4 regions of the Halochromatium sp. NSM3 genome follow, and region 3 is predicted to be linked to each of the others. Evidence: predicted binding sites of a transcription regulator. Region 3 holds the regulator's gene; each other region holds the start of a gene.

Region 1 (4,209 bases), on a different contig from region 3:
GCAGGCCTTGCCGAGGGCGACGATCGCGGCACTGTTCTCGGTGCCCGCGCGCCGGCCGCGCTCCTGATGACCGCCGCGTAGCAGTGGGCGGAAGCGGGTGCCCCGGCGCAGATAGAGCACGCCGATGCCTTTGGGTGCATGCAGCTTGTGCCCGGACAGCGAGAGCATGTCGATCGCGGTGGTCTTGAGGTCGATCGGCAGCTTGCCGACGGCCTGGACCGCGTCGGTGTGGAACATGACGCCGGCCTCGTGCGCCATCTCGGCCATCTGCTCGACCGGAAACAGGGTGCCGGTCTCGTTGTTGGCCCACATCACCGAGACGATGGCGACCTGATCGCTGAGTAGGGATTGATAGTGCGCGAGGTCAAGCCGGCCCTGCCCATCGACCTTGAGGCTGTGGACGGTATAGCCGTCCTTCTCGAGATACTCGCAGAGGCTGAGGACCGCCGGGTGTTCGACCACCGTGGTGATGATCTCGCGCCGCTCGGGCTGGGCCTTGATCGCCGACAGAATTGCGGTGGAATCGGATTCGGTGCCGCAGGAGGTGAAGACGATCTCGGAGTCGAGTTCAGCGCCGAGCAGCGCCTGCACCTGCTGGCGCGCGGTCTTGATGGCGCGCCCGACGCGGTCGCCAAATTGGTGCATCGAGGAGGCGTTGCCGAACTGCTCGCTGAAGTAGGGCAGCATGGCCTCGACCACCTCGGGCGCGACCATGGTGGTGGCGTTGTTGTCGAGATAGATGCCGGTGGTGGTTTGCTTGCTGGACATGCTGGTTGGGCTCATGGTGTTGGCTGTTGGGTTACCCCGCTCAGGCGCGCTGAACTGCTGCCCTGCCCATGGCCTGGGCTGGAACCACGCGGACCAACTCACCGAGGTCTTCGCAGATGCGCTCCTGAATCCCCTCGAGCGTGACCGAGGCGAGCTGGCAGCCGGAACAGGCACCGACCATCTTCACGAACACGTTCTTGCCGTCGACGTCGATCAGCTCGACATCGCCGTGGTCGCGCTGCAGATTTGGGCGGATCGCTTCGATGGTCTGCTCGATGCGGCGGATGCGGGCCAGGTTGCTGAGCTTAGGGCGGGGCGCTGCGGTGTGCTCAGGAGCGGGCTCAAGTGCGGCTGCGGGAGCGGGCGCAGAGGTCTGCGAACGCGTTGACATGACCGGCATGCCAACGGCAACCCGCTTGCGCTCAGGGGCTTTAGCGGGCGGCGCCGACGGCTGAAAGCTTCGCCCTTGCTCGGCGAGTACGCGCGCAAGCACCTCTTCGACGCCCTCATGACAGGCCGAGCAGCCGCCGCCGGCCTTGGTGTAGTGGGTGACTTCTTCGACGCTGCTGAGGTTGTTGGCGCGGATGGTCTCCTCGATCAGCACCTCGTCGACGGCGAAGCATTTGCAGATCATGGCGCCTTCTGCGTGATCGTCGCTCCAGACCTCGCCGCGATAGTTGGCGACCGCCGATTGCAAGGCCTCACGGCCCATCACCGAGCAGTGCATCTTCTCCGGCGGCAGGCCGTCGAGATAGTCGGCGATGTCTTGATTGCTGACCTTGAGGGCCTGGTCGAGCGTCATGCCCTTGATGAGTTCGGTCAGCGCCGAGCTGGAGGCGATCGCCGAGCCGCAGCCGAAGGTCTGGAAGCCGGCGTCGAGGATGGTTTCGTTCTCCGGGTCGACCTTCAGGGTCAGGCGCAGCGCATCGCCGCAGGACAGGGAGCCGACTTCGCCGATCGCATTGGGCTCAGCGACGGCGCCGGCGTTGCGCGGGTTGAAGAAGTGCTCTTTGACGGTGTCTGAATAATCCCACATGGTCTGGCTCCAGGCTCGAGTTGAAGGCGGCGGCTGGCGCTGAACGGGCGCCGGGCGGTGCGATTGAGAATCCGCATTGCTGTATCTTTAAGCAAATCTCGTGCCTAGCGTGGATCAGCTCTTACTGTATTGATTATTAAGGATATTCAGGATGAGGTGGTACGCCGATGTCGGGCTTATGACAGAGGGATTGTCGCCTGCGCAACGCGCGGACGTGTGCAGTGCAGCCTAAGCCTTGGCGAGAGTCGGGTCGCTGTGCTTGAGGATGTTGTCATCCGGTGGGATCAACTCAATCCTCGTCGCTGACCTCGGCGAGGACGAGTCCGGTGGCGCTGTCGAGGTCGCGGGTGAAGCGTAGGCAGTGCTCGCTGGCGTCGATCAGGTAGAGGTTGAAGCCGTCGGATTCGCGCATGGGCTCGATGCCGGCACTGATGTCGTCATCGAGACAGTGGGTGAAGTGATGGTCTGGGAAGGCATCGCGCAGTGCCGCGACCGAATCGCTGCTAAGGCCAGCGCGGCCGATGATGGCCTCGATCTGGTCGAGAAAGGTCGTGGTGATCATGGCGTGGATAGCCCCCCTCGTTTGCGGCGTTGCGGCGAGCAGCGCCTCCAGTTGCCAAGCGTCCTTATGCCGCTTCAAGCCTCTTCTGGCGTGCGCTCGAAGTGGACTCGTGCCTCGGTGTCCATACCCATGATCTTCGCCAGCCAGGGCGGGGCCTTGTCGGCGAGGGTGCGCGAGAGTTCGGCGATGTGCTCGCGGGCGTTGCCCATCTGTGGACGCTTGATCGGGTGGATGTCGCGCTTGACCACCTTGGCGGCGGCCGGGCCGCCGATCGAGGCGACGTAGAGCACCTGGCAGTCGGCGATCAGCGAGGCGCGATAGCTGTTCTTGTCGTCTTGCAGCTCGCCGGCGGTCGGGTCAATATCGCGGCAGTCGATGAGCTTGAAGCTGTCGGCGGAGACTTGATAGACCAGGAAGCGTTGGCAGGAGCCGAAGTGGCCGTCGAGCAGCTCGCCGCCGTTGGAGGCGCAGGCGACGCGGATCGAGTTGGGCAGTTCGCCGTCGTTGTAGGGCTCGGGCTCGGGTGCCGGCTCGATGTCGCTGCCGCCTTGGCCTTTGAGGCGGGCGAGGGCCTCTTTGAGCGAGGCGCTGTCGATCTCGGCGAGTTCGCCATCGGCGGCTTGCTTGAGGGCCTTGACGGTGAGTCCGTCGAGGCTAGCGGCGGTTGGCGGGAGGCCAACGGCATCGGCGAGCACGCGCAGGAGTCGGGCGATGTCGGTGTCCGGAAGCGCGCGGGCAGCGAGGCCGATGCGTAGCGCGATCTCTTCGGATAAGGTCGGTGGGGTCATCGGTGGCTCCTTTTTTGGCGTCAGTGGTCGCTGAGACTGTGGGCTGGGTGCAGGCAGAGGCTGCCGGGTAGCGTCCGCCGGGGGACGCCGTGAATCCGTCATCCGTCCTTGGAGGCGCGAGCGCAGCATCCTTGCTGCGCACACCCCCGGCGGGCGCCACCCGACAGCCTCTGCTCCCGTGTCTTAGGCGGGGACGATGCAGTCGTCTTCCATGCAGGCGTCGAGGCACTGCGGGTCGGCGTCGTCGCACTCGGTGCAGGTGCTGGCGTCGATCTTGTAGGTGCCTTTGAATGGGGTGATGCTGTCGGTTGGGCAGACCGACTCGCAGTCGCCGCAGGCGGTGCAGAGGTCGCGGATGATTTGAAAGGCCATGAGGTACCTCCGGATGAGGAATGGTGGTTGCCGAGGCGCCCGAGGTGGAGCGCGCGTCGCGCACTAACGGAATTGCTGATGTGCGTCAGTCGCTTAGCTCTCGGCGCGTTTGAAGCGCAGGGTGGTCGGAAAGCTCGGCGGTGGGCTGACCGGGTCGATGTACCAGCGCGAGCCGTCGGTGAGTTCGACGGCGCCGCCCCAGGCGTCACTGGTATCGGTCTCGACGCTGGCGATGGTCTCTTCCATGTCTTTTTTGGCGACGTAGAACAGCAGTCCACCGCTGTCGTTTCTTCGGATCATCACATTAGGCATGGTGTGTCTCGTGTCTCATGCGATGGCCGACCCCGGGAGCCCGAGGTGCGGCTCCATGGGGTCGGTCATTGACTGCGGCTAGCGGACCAGGTCGTAACCGAAGTCGGTGACGCCCATCTCGGTGGTTTCTTTGTCCAACTGCTCGAGCACGGCGTTGACCAGCGTGGTCAGCATGTACATCGCGCCCTCATAGCCCCAGGTGGTCATCCGGTGCAGGTGATGGCGGTCGAAGATCGGGAAGCCGATCCGGATCAACGGCACCTCGTGCGCCTTGCCCTTATGCAGGGTGTCGCGCTGGATGAACTTGCCGTAGCTGTTGCCGATCAGGAAGTCTGGCTTGTCGGTGAAGCACAGCGAGCGCAGGTGCCAGA
Region 2 (4,209 bases), on a different contig from region 3:
AGTGGATGAGGTTGAGCTTGACCTTTGGGGTCAGCTCCATCTCCGAGAGGCTGCCGTCGCCGGACCATTGCGCGACCACCCGCAACCCCATCTCCTCGAGCAGGATGCGCGAGGACCAGGCATCACCGCCGATGTTGTAGTCGCCGATGATGGCGACATCGTAAGGCGTGGTCTCGAAGCTGTCGTCATTGTCGCGGTTGTGCACGACGTGATCGCGGATCGCGTCGTTGGCGATGTGATGGCCGAGCGATTGCGAGACGCCGCGGAAGCCTTCGCAGCGCACCGGAATGACCGGCTTGTTCAGCTCCTTGGTCTTCTGCTTCGCGACCGATTCGATGTCATCGCCGATCAGACCGATCGGACACTCCGACTGCACCGAGATGCCCTTGACGAGCGGGAACAACTGTTCGATCTCATCGACGATCTTGGCCAGCTTCTTGTCGCCGCCGAAGACGATGTCCTTCTCCTGGAAATCCGAGGTGAAGTTCATGGTGCCGAAGGTGTTCACGCCGGTCATGCCGGTGTAGTAATTGCGACGACCGGCACGTGTGTACTGGCCGCAGCCGACCGGGCCATGGGAGATGTGCACCATGTCCTTGATCGGACCCCAGACCACGCCCCTGGAACCGGCATAGGCACAGCCGCGGATGGTCATCACGCCGGGCTGGGACTTGCGGTTGGAGGTGATGCACTGCTTCGACTGTTCGATCGACTGATCATTGACGGCCAAATGCTTGGCGCGGTCTTTCTTCGCCTTCTCGGGGTAGACCTCGAGCACCTCTTGGATCAGGGCTTGGGTCTCGTCACGTGTCATTGTTGCCATTTAGGCGTTCCTCTCATCGGCGCCGCCGCCAATCTGCGGACCGACGCGCGTTGAAGAATCGAATGAGAGCCCCTCGGCACCGCTCCGTCGAGGAGCAGGGGAGGGACCAGGGAATCGGGTCGAGCGCGCGGCCTGGTTTAGGCGGCGACGGCCTCTTCAGAGGCGGTCTTACCGATGATGCTCTCGTCCTCGCCTTCCATGAGGCCGAAGTCCATCAGCAGATCTTCGAGCTGATCCATGCTGATCGGCGTCGGGATCACGAAATTGGTGTTGTCGATCATCTTTTGTGCGAGCTGCCGGTACTCACCAGCCTGTTTCGAGCTTGGGTCGTACTCGATGACCGTCATGCGGCGGATCTCGGCGCGCTGAACAACGTTGTCGCGCGGTACGAAGTGGATCATCTGGGTGCCCAACTGACGGGCCAGCTCCATGATCAGCTCGTCTTCGCGCGCGGTGTTGCGGCTGTTGCAGATCAGGCCGGCCAGACGCACCGAGCCCGAGCTGGCGTATTTGACGATGCCCTTGGCGATATTGTTGGCCGCGAACATGGCCATCATCTCGCCGGAGACGACGATGTAGATCTCTTGCGCCTTGTTCTCGCGGATCGGCATTGCGAAGCCGCCGCAGACCACGTCGCCGAGCACGTCGTAGAAGACGAAGTCGAGGTCTTCTTCATAGGCGCCTTCCTCTTCAAGGAAGTTGATCGCCGTGATGACGCCGCGACCGGCGCAGCCAACGCCAGGCTCCGGGCCACCGGACTCGACGCACTTGATGCCGGCATAGCCGGCTTGGAGCACGTCATCGAGTTCCAGGTCTTCCACCGAGCCGGCTTCAGCGGCGAGGTGCATAATGGTGTCCTGTGCCTTGGCGTGCAGGATCAAACGGGTCGAGTCGGCCTTCGGGTCGCAGCCGACAATCATGACCTTTTTGCCGAGTTCAGCGAGGCCGGCGACGAGGTTTTGAGTAGTGGTGGACTTGCCGATTCCGCCTTTGCCGTAGATGGCGCATTGACGCATTGCCATGAGATTCTCCCGGTTGGATGCCCTGTCGGGCTGATGAACAGAAGGTTCGTTCACCGGGGATTAAGCACAGTCTGTGCCAGGCTATCTAAAATTCTTTAGTGATTTGAAAAATAAGGAGAACTTGGTGCGTCCAGCCGTTTTTCATCTTGGTAGCATAGATAACAAGGCCGCCGCCTTTGTGTGTCTACCGACAGCCGACGTTCCAACCCCGACATGCCCCAGTCTCAACCTCGGTCCCAGCCACAACATCAGCCCCAGTCCCAGCATCAATATCGGCATCAGCAGTCGTTGAGCCCTCCGCCCTCCTTGCCGGCGGGTGCGCGTCTGCCCATCAATCGTTGCAATCTGCCAGCGGTCATCCTGGGCGGGCTGACCTATCAGGCGCATCCGGTCGCGCTCGAGATCGATGGCATCCGTGCCTTTCATCAAGATCTGTTCCAGCTCCTAGCGCCGATCGAGCAATCGCGCGAGCGCGCCGAGCGCTTCGTCGACTACATGGCCGCGCACTTCTGTCTGGATGATCTGGAGGCTGCGGGCCTCGCTGCGGAGCGGGTCAAGAAATATCGGCGCAACGCCAACTATCTGCGCATGGTGCGCGGCTGGTCGTTCGACGCCGATGGGCGCGAGGGGGCTGTGCTCAAGCATTGGGTCGAGACGCGCTTCGGGCTCCTCGCGCGCCATCATGGCGGCCCGCTCAACGGTGGCGATGATGACGCCTATCATCGCTACTTGGCGCAGGGCGCCCAGGGCCTCTACGCTACCAATGCCCTCGAGGCGCAGCTCGACCTGCTCTATACCTATTGCCAGTACGAACTGGTGCGCCAGCATCCCGAAGAGACCCATCTGACGCTGTACCGGGGCATCAACCGCATCGGCGAGCATGATCTGTTTGATGAGATCGAGGAGCGGCCGGCAGGCGCGAGGCTTGGATTCAACGGTGAGCCGCGTCGCGTCTTGCTGAACAACCTCAACAGCTTCACCAGCAACCGCGAGCGGGCTTGCGAGTTCGGAGACTACATCCTTGAGACACAGGTACCGCTGCCGAAGGTGTTCTTCTACAACAGCCTGCTGCCAGGGATGCTCAAGGGGGAGGATGAGTTAGTAGTGATTGGCGGGGTGTATGAGGTGGTGATGAGTTGTTTGTGACACTCATCTACCAGACCGGCTGGGATCGTAAGAGTACTTCCGCCTCGGAAGCCGTTTGTGGCTTACCAAATAAATAACCCTGGCCATAGTCGCACTGTAATTCACGCAGTATCTCCAGGTGCCGGGGCGTTTCGATGCCCTCGGCAATAATTTTCAGGCCTATGTCTTTGGCTAGACTGGCAATTGAGCGCAGAATGCTGGAGTCAAGGGTGCTCGCGTCCATGTTGCGAACAAAGGCCATATCAATTTTCAGGATATCGACAGGGAATTTCGACAAATACGCCAACGAAGAATAACCTGTACCAAAATCGTCAATCGCTATATTGACACCCAATGAGCGACTGACGCTGAGCACATTCAGCGCGGTCTCGAGATGGTTAATCGTGGCGCTCTCGGTGATTTCTAGCTTCAAGGCTGCGGGAGGAAGATTGGTAACTTTTAAAACCGTTTCGAGGTAATTCAACGTCTGTGGATGGATGAGTTGGGGCGCTGCCAGGTTGACACTGATGAGCAGGTCGGAGAACTCGGCCCGCCAGGCTTGCATTTGGCGACAAGCTTCCAGCAATACCCAGTTGCCGATAGTGACAATCATGCCACTGCTTTCCGCGACGGGTACGAATTCGATCGGTAATACCAACCCCTTTTTCGGATGCTGCCAGCGCACTAGTGCCTCAAATCCGCTTATGCGACCCGTTTTGAGTGTCACGATGGGCTGATAGTACACCTTAAATTCGGGCAGATGAGGCAAGGCGCCGTTGCTTTTACGAACAACGGAATGAAGCTCGCGTTCGGTTTGAAACGATTCAATTTCCTCGGCCTCGATTTTACCATCCACAATCTCCACAAGCTTTCCCAAGGCGCTGGCGTGACTGAGAGCGGCATGGGCGTCTTGCAACAAGTTCCGTCGAGAGGACTCATTGCTTAATGCGACGCCTACACTCGCGGTCGGGAAACCCTCTTCGCCAGCGAGCATTAACGGTTCGGAGCACCGTTTCTGAAGGACTTGGGCGATCTCTTCAACGGAGTCCCGAACGGTCTCGCGCGACATGAGCAGGGCGAACTGAGCCCCACCCGTGCGAACGGGGAGCAGATCCCCGCACCAGCGGTTCCAGCTAACGCGCCCGTATTCATCGGCGATTTCGCGCAATCGACGCGCGGTTTCCACCAGTAAGGTGTCGCCACATTGGGGACCAAGCACGGCGTTGATCAAGTTGTAAC
Region 3 (4,209 bases):
CTGCGCATTCAGGCCGACGAGATGCTGGTGCATCACGAGTCTGACCGCCGGATCAAGAAGATCATCGCCATCGGCCAACCGGTCCGCTATCGTCAGCGCTTGGATGATGACCCGGACGAGGTGACCGGGCAGGCCTTGCGGATGGAGTACGAGGCCGAGCGTGAAGAGCTGACCCTGATCGATGAGGCGGTGCTGATCCAAGCGAAAGACCGTTTCGCCAGCGACCGCATCGTCTACAACCGCATCACCGAGCGCGTGACCGCAGGCATGAGCGCCCAAGGCTATGAGCGGGTCAAGATTCGGCTCGAGCCCGAATCCACGCCCGAGCCGGCGCCCGCGCAATGATGCCGACCCTCGAGGCGCGCGCGCTGGCCAAGACCTATCGGCGGCGGGCCGTGGTCAATGGTGTCGACCTCAGTGTCGACGCCGGCGAAGTGGTGGGCCTGCTGGGGCCGAACGGCGCGGGCAAGACCACGAGCTTTTATATGATCGTCGGCCTGGTCAGCGCCGACGCCGGACGCATCCTCCTCGACGGCGAGGACATCACGCATCGGCCCATGCACGCCCGCGCGCAGCGGGGGCTGAGTTATCTGGCCCAGGAACCCTCGGTCTTTCGCAAACTCAAGGCGCGCGATAATCTGATGGCGGTGTTGGAGATGCGCGCCGAGAGCAGTCGCGAGGATCATCGCCAGCGCTGTGACGAGCTGCTCGATGAACTGGGCATCAGCCATGTTGCCGATTCGCTCGCGCTGAGCCTCTCCGGAGGCGAGCGCCGACGCCTCGAGATCGCCCGCGCGCTGGCGCTCGAGCCCAAGATCATGCTGCTCGACGAGCCCTTCGCCGGCGTCGATCCGATCGCGGTGGGCGATATCAAAGGCATCATCGGCCATTTGCGCGATCGGCGCATCGGCGTGCTCATCACCGACCATAACGTCCGCGAGACGCTGGATATTTGCGACCGGGCGTACATCATCAACGCCGGCGAGGTGATTGCCGCCGGCGCTCCCGCCGCGTTGCTGCAGGACCCGCAGGTGCGGGCCGTGTATCTCGGTGAACATTTTCGGCTGTAAAGCACCTTGGCCGTCGAGCAGGCTTTTCGACTAGACTTCAAGGTTCCATCAAGCCTTTCGCACTCGTATCAACGCTCGGCATGAAGCAAAGCATCCAGCTCCGTCTTGGTCAGCAGTTGACCATGACGCCGCAGCTCCAGCAGGCGATCAAGCTGCTGCAGCTCTCCACGCTCGACCTGCAGCGCGAGATCCAGGATGCGCTCGAGTCCAATCTGATGCTGGAGTCGGCAGACGAGGGCGAGACCGAGCGCGAGGGCGCGCCCGCCGAGACCCGCGAGGAGAGCGAACGCCAGCGCCATGAGGCCGATGCTGCGGTTGACGCCGAGGTTCCGGCCGAGTCGAATGCGCTGCCCAATGATCTGCCGCTCGACAGCGATTGGAGCGATACCTACGACAGCGAAGCCAGCGAGCAGTATGCCGGTCCTTCGGCCTCGGCCGGGGTCGGCTCGGGCAATGAGGTCGACCTGTTCGCCCAGCAGTCGCGGCCGCAGACGCTGCACGACCACCTCGAATGGCAGCTCAATCTGGGCCATCTCGGGGCGCGCGACCGACTGATCGCCGAGGCGCTGATCGATGCCATTGATGCCGATGGCTACCTCCGGCTCGATCCCGCCGAGCTTCTGGAGACGCTGGATCTCGAGGATCTCGAACGCGATGAGATCGAAGCGGTCTTGCACGCCGTCCAGGCCCTCGATCCGCCCGGCATCGGCGCCCGCGATCCGCGCGAGTGCCTGTTGCTGCAACTGCGCCAGCTCCCCGCAGAGACCCCGCATCGGGCCGGCGCGCTGATGATCTGCGAGAAACTGTTCGATGCGCTGTCGCGCAACGATCTCGATGAGCTGCGCCGCCATACCAAGCTCTCGGACCTGGAACTTGGACGCGCCCTGGCGCTGATTCGCTCCTTGCAACCAAGGCCCGGGGCCTTGATGAGCGAGCATCGTCCGGACTACGTCATCCCCGATGTGCTGGTGCGCAAGCGCGCCGGCAGTTGGCAGGTCGAACTCAATCCCGACACGCAGCCTAAACTGCGAGTGAACGAGGACTATGTGAAGCTGATTCGACGCGCCGATAATGGCGCCGAGAATACCTGCCTCAAGACGCATCTGCAGGAGGCCCGTTGGTTCATCAAGAGCCTGTTGAGCCGCAACGACACCGTGCTGAGGGTGGCGGCCAAGATCGTCGAGCTGCAGCACGATTTCTTCGAGTACGGCGAAGAGGCGATGCGTCCGCTGATCCTGAGAGACGTTGCGGAGTCGCTTGAACTGCATGAGTCAACCGTCTCGCGCGTGACCACTCAGAAGTATATGCACACCCCACGTGGTACGCTCGAGTTCAAGTACTTCTTTTCCAGCCATGTCGGCACCGCTGCGGGGGGCGAATGCTCGTCCACCGCCATCCGTGCCTTCATCCGCAAACTGGTCGCCGCCGAGGCGGCCAACAAACCACTGAGCGACAGCAAGATCGCCGGCATCCTGTCCGAACAGGGCATCAATGTCGCGCGCCGTACCGTCGCTAAATACCGCGAGGCCATGGGTATCCCACCCTCGAACGAGCGCAAGCGCCTGTAGCGGTCAGCGTCACGTGCCGCTACGGTGCGCTTGCAAACCCAGGAGTGACACTATGCAAATCAACCTGACGGGTCATCATGTCGATATCACCGAGCCGCTGAAGGGCTACGTCGACAGCAAATTCGAGCGCTTGGAACGCCACTTCGATCATGTGATCAAAGTGCATGTGATCCTCAGTGTCGAGAAACTGCGGCAGAAGGCCGAGGCCCGCATCCACATGAATGGGGCCGATGTCTTCGCCGATGCGGTTCACGAGGATATGTACGCAGCCATCGATGGGCTGATCGACAAACTCGATCGCCAGGTCCTGAAGTACAAGGAAAAGCGCCAGAGTCATCGCGGCGCATCGACCAAGACGCAGGCCGAGGGTGAAACCGTCAGCGGCGAGCCTGGCGACGAACTCGACGACGAGCGGGAGCCGCTGCACTAAGCGAGCGCCTGGACGCCGGTGCCGGAGTCCGACGCGCGCTGGTCGGCTCCGGCCTCTTTTTTTATCTGAACGGCAGAGGCGCCTGTCGATGGCGCGCGACTCCGATTCCTTTTGGAGCAACAGTTGATGCTTCCCCTGACGTTAATCACAGAGCCACGTATCCGCTGTCGTGTCGAGGTCACGAGTAAGAAGCGGTTGCTGGAATCCTTGGCCGAACTCTTGGCGCCGGTAGGTCCGCACTGTTCCCCGTCTGCGGTCTTCGACCTGCTCAATGAGCGTGAACGGCTCGGCAGTACGGGGTTGGGCGAGGGGGTCGCGCTACCGCATGCGCGCATCGCCGGTATCGACGATGCCGTGGGCGCCTTCGTCCAGCTCGATCAGGCGGTGGGCTTCGACGCGCCGGATGATCGGCCGGTCGATCTCGCCTTTGGTCTGCTGGTCCCGGAAGCGGCGACCGAGGCCCATCTCAGCCTCTTGGCCGGGTTGGCCGAGCGCTTCAGTGATCCACGCTTGCGCGCGGCCTTGCGCGAGGCGAATGACGCCAGCACCGTGCTGGCCTTGCTGCGGCGCTGAGGTCAGCGCTGAATCCGTTCACGCCGATGCCACCCGTCGATACGCTCCAAGGGTTGGTCGCGCAGCTTGGACCGCGCCTGCGCCTGCGTTGGCTGACCCCCATGCCCACGCAGCCACTGGCGCTGGTCAGCGACGATCTGCCAGGCGGCGCCGCGCAGAGTCTCGTCGGCTCGCTGAACTGCATCCATCCAAACCGCCTGCAGGTGCTGGGGCTCGCCGAGATGCACCATCTCGAGGATCTGAGTCAGGCGTCCGCGCGCGAGACGATTGAGCGCCTGTTTGCCGCGCGCCCGGCGGCGGTAATCTTCGCTCAGGACATCGAGCCTCCGGCGCATTTTCTGGCGCACGCTAAGCGCTCGGGTACGCCGCTCTTGGCGTCGCCGACCTCCGAGGAGGAGATCGTCGATCGGCTCCAGTATTTCCTGACCTATGCCCTGGCCGAGCGCACCACCTTGCACGGGGTCTTCCTCGAGGTGCTGGGCATGGGGGTGCTGTTGGTGGGCGACCCCGGTGTCGGCAAGAGCGAACTCGCGCTCGAGATGGTGGTGCGCGGGGGGCATCGGCTGAT
Region 4 (4,209 bases), on a different contig from region 3:
AAACGGGCGCTGAAGAAGGTGACCAGGCGACCGCCTTCGGGGAGGATCAGCTCGCTCGCCTCAGGATGGTTCGGATCGGTGTAGAGACGCAGCGCGCCGCCGTCCCGGGCCTGCCAAGCCTCGTTTAGATAGAGGATGCAGCTCAGCGTGCGCTCGCCGATGCCGCGAAATTGGTCCAGGTGCTTGCGGTAATAGGTGCCAGGCGGATAGACCGCCAGGTGCGCCTCGAGTTCGTAGAGGCCGAGGAGCAGGCTGCGGTTGATCGCCAACCGCAGCTGTTCGAGCTGGCTCCAATAGAGCCGCTGGGCGGCGCTGAGATCGCTGGGCTCAAGCCAGGCGACGCAGTCGGTTCTGACCTCGTCGCGGACTTCCAAATTCTCGCCACGGCCAATACCGGCACGCCGGAAGTGTCCCGCCTGCCATTGCTGTTGCGCCTCATGGCGGAGCTGGCTGATGTGCAATGGCGCGAGGAAGTTGTCGGTCATGCACCAGCCTTGATCGGCGAGAGTGGCGGCGATCTGCTCGGCGAGTGCTGGCGGTCGTTCGGGCGGGCCGGTGCGCAGCATGGTGTGCAGGATTCGCATGGTGATCTTGGGCCTCGGTTGCTAGTAGATCGAGTCGATGGTGGAGGAGGGCTGTGTGGTCGGGGGCTCTTCGGTAGACGAGGCGGCTTCGCCCACCGTCGGGCAATGCCGCTGCCGGAAGGCTAAAGCTGGGGATGATAACGGCGTCTTTGAACTCACAGAGGAGCTCGGATGAGCACTGGAAAATTGTTTGTGACGGTCTTCGTTGCGGTGCTGCTCGCCAATGCACTGACGGTGTTGCTGTTGTTCGGCGCGCGCGGCCTGCTGCCCGATGTCGGATTGCCAGTACTGAGCGAGAGGCAGCAGCGCGGCGCTACCGAGTCGGGCGCTCCGAACGAGGAGATCGCCAGCCAGTGGGTGCCGGCGATCCAAGAGCGCATCCGCCAGTTCTGGGTGCATCCGGCTGGCACCTGGGAAGGCAACGCACCGGTCGTCAATGTGCGGCTCGAGCCCGGCGGCAGCGTCATCAGCAATCAGGTCAAGATCGTCACTAGCAGCGGCAATCCGAGGTTCGATCAGTCGGTTGTGAATGCGATCTATGATGCCTCGCCCCTGCCGGTGCCGAGCGGGCCGGACTTCGAGCCGTTCCGCGATTTCAATCTGGTGCTGCGTCCCTGACGGCTACCGCCGCTCAAGCCCGCTCTGCTCCGGCATATCCCGTCTCGGGTGTCTGCTCGCTCAGAAGCGGTCTGGAAATGCTGCATTGGCTGGCGATCACTTGCAGAGGATCAGCTCACCAAATTGGTGCAGAATGCCGCACCAAATTGCCGGCTAGCGTTCACTTTTGGTGCGCGGCAGCGCGGCGAGTCTGCGCTAGACTCTGAATCTAGCCTCGATATCAGTCGATTAGCTTCCTGGCTCAGGGCTTGCTTCGGATCGCTCGTTGGCGTCTCATGCCAACGGTTCGCGTTTCAAGACTCATCACCACAGGAGACTCCTGGATGATTTCGATCCCGTCTTTCAAACCCCTGCTGCTCAGTGCCGGCATCGCGCTCGGGCTGACCGCGTCGCTATCCGGATTCGCCGAAGACGCCGCGCCCGCAGCGGATCAGGCCAACGATGAGACCATCAAGGTCGGTGTGCTGCACTCGCTCTCCGGCACCATGGCGATCAGCGAGACCACACTCAAAGATACAGTGCTGATGCTGATCGAGGAACAGAACGAGAAGGGCGGGGTGCTTGGCAAGCAACTCGAGGCGGTAGTGGTCGATCCGGCCTCGGACTGGCCGCTGTTCGCCGAGAAGGCGCGCGGTCTGATTGAGCAGGACAAGGTCGCCGCCGTCTTCGGCTGCTGGACCTCGGTCTCGCGCAAATCGGTGTTGCCGGTGTTCGAAGAGCTGAACGGCCTGCTGTTCTATCCGGTGCAGTACGAGGGCGAGGAGTCATCGAAGAACGTCTTCTACACCGGCGCGGCACCGAATCAGCAGGCGGTCCCGGCGGTCGATTATCTGAAGGACGAACTCGGCGTCGAGCGCTGGGTGCTGGCTGGGACCGACTACGTCTATCCGCGCACCACCAACAAGATCCTTGAAGCCTACCTGAAGCAGAACGGCGTGGCGGAAGAGGACATCATGATCAACTACACGCCATTCGGACATTCCGACTGGCAGTCGATCGTCGCCGAGATCAAGAAGTTCGGCTCCGAGGGTAAGAAGACCGCCGTGGTCTCGACCATCAACGGCGACGCCAACGTGCCTTTCTACAAAGAGCTGGGTAATCAGGGCGTCTCGGCCGAAGACATCCCGGTTATCGCCTTTTCGGTCGGCGAGGAAGAACTCTCTGGCATCGACACCGGCCCGCTGGTCGGCCATCTGGCGGCCTGGAACTACTTCATGAGCGTGCCGACCGACGAGAACGACGCCTTCATCGAGACCTGGCACGCGTTCATCGATAACCCGAAACGGGTCACCAACGACCCGATGGAAGCGCACAAGATCGGCTTCGATCTCTGGGTACAGGCGGTCGAGAAGGCCGGTACCACCGACACCGATGCCGTTGAGAAGGCGATCGTCGGCTTGAGCACCAGCAATCTCAGCGGTGGTACCGCTAAAATGCTGCCCAATCACCACATCACCAAGCCGGTGCTGATCGGCGAGATCCAAGACGACGGTCAGTTCGCGATCGTCTATCAGACCGAGGACGAGGTGCCGGGCGACGCTTGGTCCGATTACCTGGAAGGCTCCAAGGATCTGATCGCCGATTGGACGGACCCGATCAACTGCGGCAACTACAATACCGAGACTAAAAAGTGCCTCGGTGCCGAGCAGTCGGCCAAATAGGCCTGTTGGCCCAAGCGCCGTGACGCTGAGAGCGGCTGCGGCCCTAGCCAGGGATGGCGTCGACCAAGGCGATTGCCGGATAATCCGCCTCAAACTCGATCCGAATGGCGCGACAGTGTCCACCTCTAGCCATCCAACTTCAGCGTTGACCCCTTATGTCACCTCGCACGGTCGATGAGCGTTATGTCTAGGTTTGCGTTGGGCGGCAGTGGCCCCGTCCTGGCGAAGATGCTCGGCCTCTTGCTGTTGCTGAGCATGGCCACGAGCAACGCAACCGACAGCCAGGCGACAGATTCCGCCTCAAGCCCGGCGGAACTCGCAACCAGCCCAGCAGACAGCCCGACAATCGAGTCTGCAACTGATCGAGCAAACGATCCGACGACCGAGTCCGCAGTTGACCTAGCCACTGGGCTCGAAGCGCCTGTTTCGCAGTTGACGGAGACCTCGTTCAAGGCCAAGGAGGCCGCCGCGCGCGCCATCGCGGAAACCGGCGATCCGCGTGCGATCCCGCTGCTGAAGGCACTGCTCGCCGGTGATCTCTATTATCGCAAGGACGATGACCGCATCGTCTATGTGCAGCCAGCGGGCAGTGGCTGGGCCTTGACCGATGCGCTCACCGCCGAAGCCCTCGGCGAGGTCGGGCGCCGCGATGTGCGCAAGATCACGATCAACAACCGCATGCGCAGCGGGCTGCGTACCTCGATCGCGGCGCTGACCCTGGCCAGCCCGGACCCCGCCCTGCGCGTGCGGGCGGCGCGCGAGATGGTGGGTAGCGATGATCCGACCGTCATCACCGCCGTGCGTGCGCAGCTGGCGGTTGAAGACGACAAGCAGGTCGCGGACGCGCTGGACTTGGTGGTGGCCATCGCCGATCTACAGCAGCCAGAGGCAGACCGCCGGTTGGCGGCCATCGAGGCGCTGCATGGCAATCTCTATCCACAGGCGCGCAATGCCCTGAATGCGCTGGTCGCATCGGAGCAAGACCCGGCGGTGCTCACTGCGGCCAAAGCCGCGCTGGATGCGATCGATCGCAAACGTCAGTTCAACAGCAGCGTCGAGACCCTATTCTTCGGTCTTAGTCTGGGCTCGGTGCTGGTGCTGGCGGCGATCGGGCTGGCGATCACCTTCGGTGTCATGGGCGTGATCAACATGGCCCACGGCGAGCTGATCATGATCGGCGCCTACACCACCTATCTGGTGCAGCAGGCGATGCCTGGCCTCACCGATTGGTCACTGCTGGTCGCGGTGCCGGCCGCCTTCTTGGTCTCGGGCGCCTTCGGCATCGCCATCGAGCGCACGGTGATCCGCTTCCTCTACGGTCGCCCGCTCGAGACGCTTCTGGCGAC

Evidence for each region. The regulator sigma-54, encoded in region 3, starts transcription at its own class of promoters, with help from an activator protein. The targets are predictions, from matches to a motif close to TGGCANGNTNCNTGCTT.
Region 1: nifU (Fe-S cluster assembly protein NifU) is a predicted target of sigma-54. The motif match lies at 1,894-1,910, and genes of this name have one in related genera.
Region 2: nifH (nitrogenase iron protein) is a predicted target of sigma-54. The motif match lies at 1,908-1,924, and genes of this name have one in related genera.
Region 4: urtA (urea ABC transporter substrate-binding protein) is a predicted target of sigma-54. The motif match lies at 1,440-1,456, and genes of this name have one in related genera.

Annotation. Positions count from the first base shown of each region.
Region 1 is NZ_JCAQIA010000046.1:8,536-12,744, reverse strand. Features, by position in the region: gene nifS (cysteine desulfurase NifS) at 1-768, opposite strand, end outside; gene nifU (Fe-S cluster assembly protein NifU) at 809-1,804, opposite strand; gene AC54T3_RS15435 (DUF6129 family protein) at 2,094-2,444, opposite strand; gene AC54T3_RS15430 (dinitrogenase iron-molybdenum cofactor biosynthesis protein) at 2,441-3,154, opposite strand; gene AC54T3_RS15425 (DUF362 domain-containing protein) at 3,338-3,526, opposite strand; gene nifT (putative nitrogen fixation protein NifT) at 3,620-3,838, opposite strand; gene nifK (nitrogenase molybdenum-iron protein subunit beta) at 3,917-4,209, opposite strand, start outside.
Region 2 is NZ_JCAQIA010000046.1:2,319-6,527, reverse strand. Features, by position in the region: gene nifD (nitrogenase molybdenum-iron protein alpha chain) at 1-823, opposite strand, end outside; gene nifH (nitrogenase iron protein) at 961-1,845, opposite strand; gene AC54T3_RS15400 (NAD(+)--dinitrogen-reductase ADP-D-ribosyltransferase) at 2,134-2,991, shown strand; gene AC54T3_RS15395 (EAL domain-containing protein) at 2,999-4,209, opposite strand, start outside.
Region 3 is NZ_JCAQIA010000002.1:98,768-102,976, reverse strand. Features, by position in the region: gene lptA (lipopolysaccharide transport periplasmic protein LptA) at 1-345, shown strand, start outside; gene lptB (LPS export ABC transporter ATP-binding protein) at 345-1,070, shown strand; gene AC54T3_RS01640 (RNA polymerase factor sigma-54) at 1,151-2,638, shown strand; gene hpf (ribosome hibernation-promoting factor, HPF/YfiA family) at 2,691-3,068, shown strand; gene AC54T3_RS01630 (PTS sugar transporter subunit IIA) at 3,195-3,641, shown strand; gene hprK (HPr(Ser) kinase/phosphatase) at 3,668-4,209, shown strand, end outside.
Region 4 is NZ_JCAQIA010000016.1:38,282-42,490, reverse strand. Features, by position in the region: gene AC54T3_RS08725 (2OG-Fe(II) oxygenase) at 1-584, opposite strand, end outside; gene AC54T3_RS08720 (cell envelope integrity TolA family protein) at 756-1,202, shown strand; gene urtA (urea ABC transporter substrate-binding protein) at 1,526-2,863, shown strand; gene urtB (urea ABC transporter permease subunit UrtB) at 3,047-4,209, shown strand, end outside.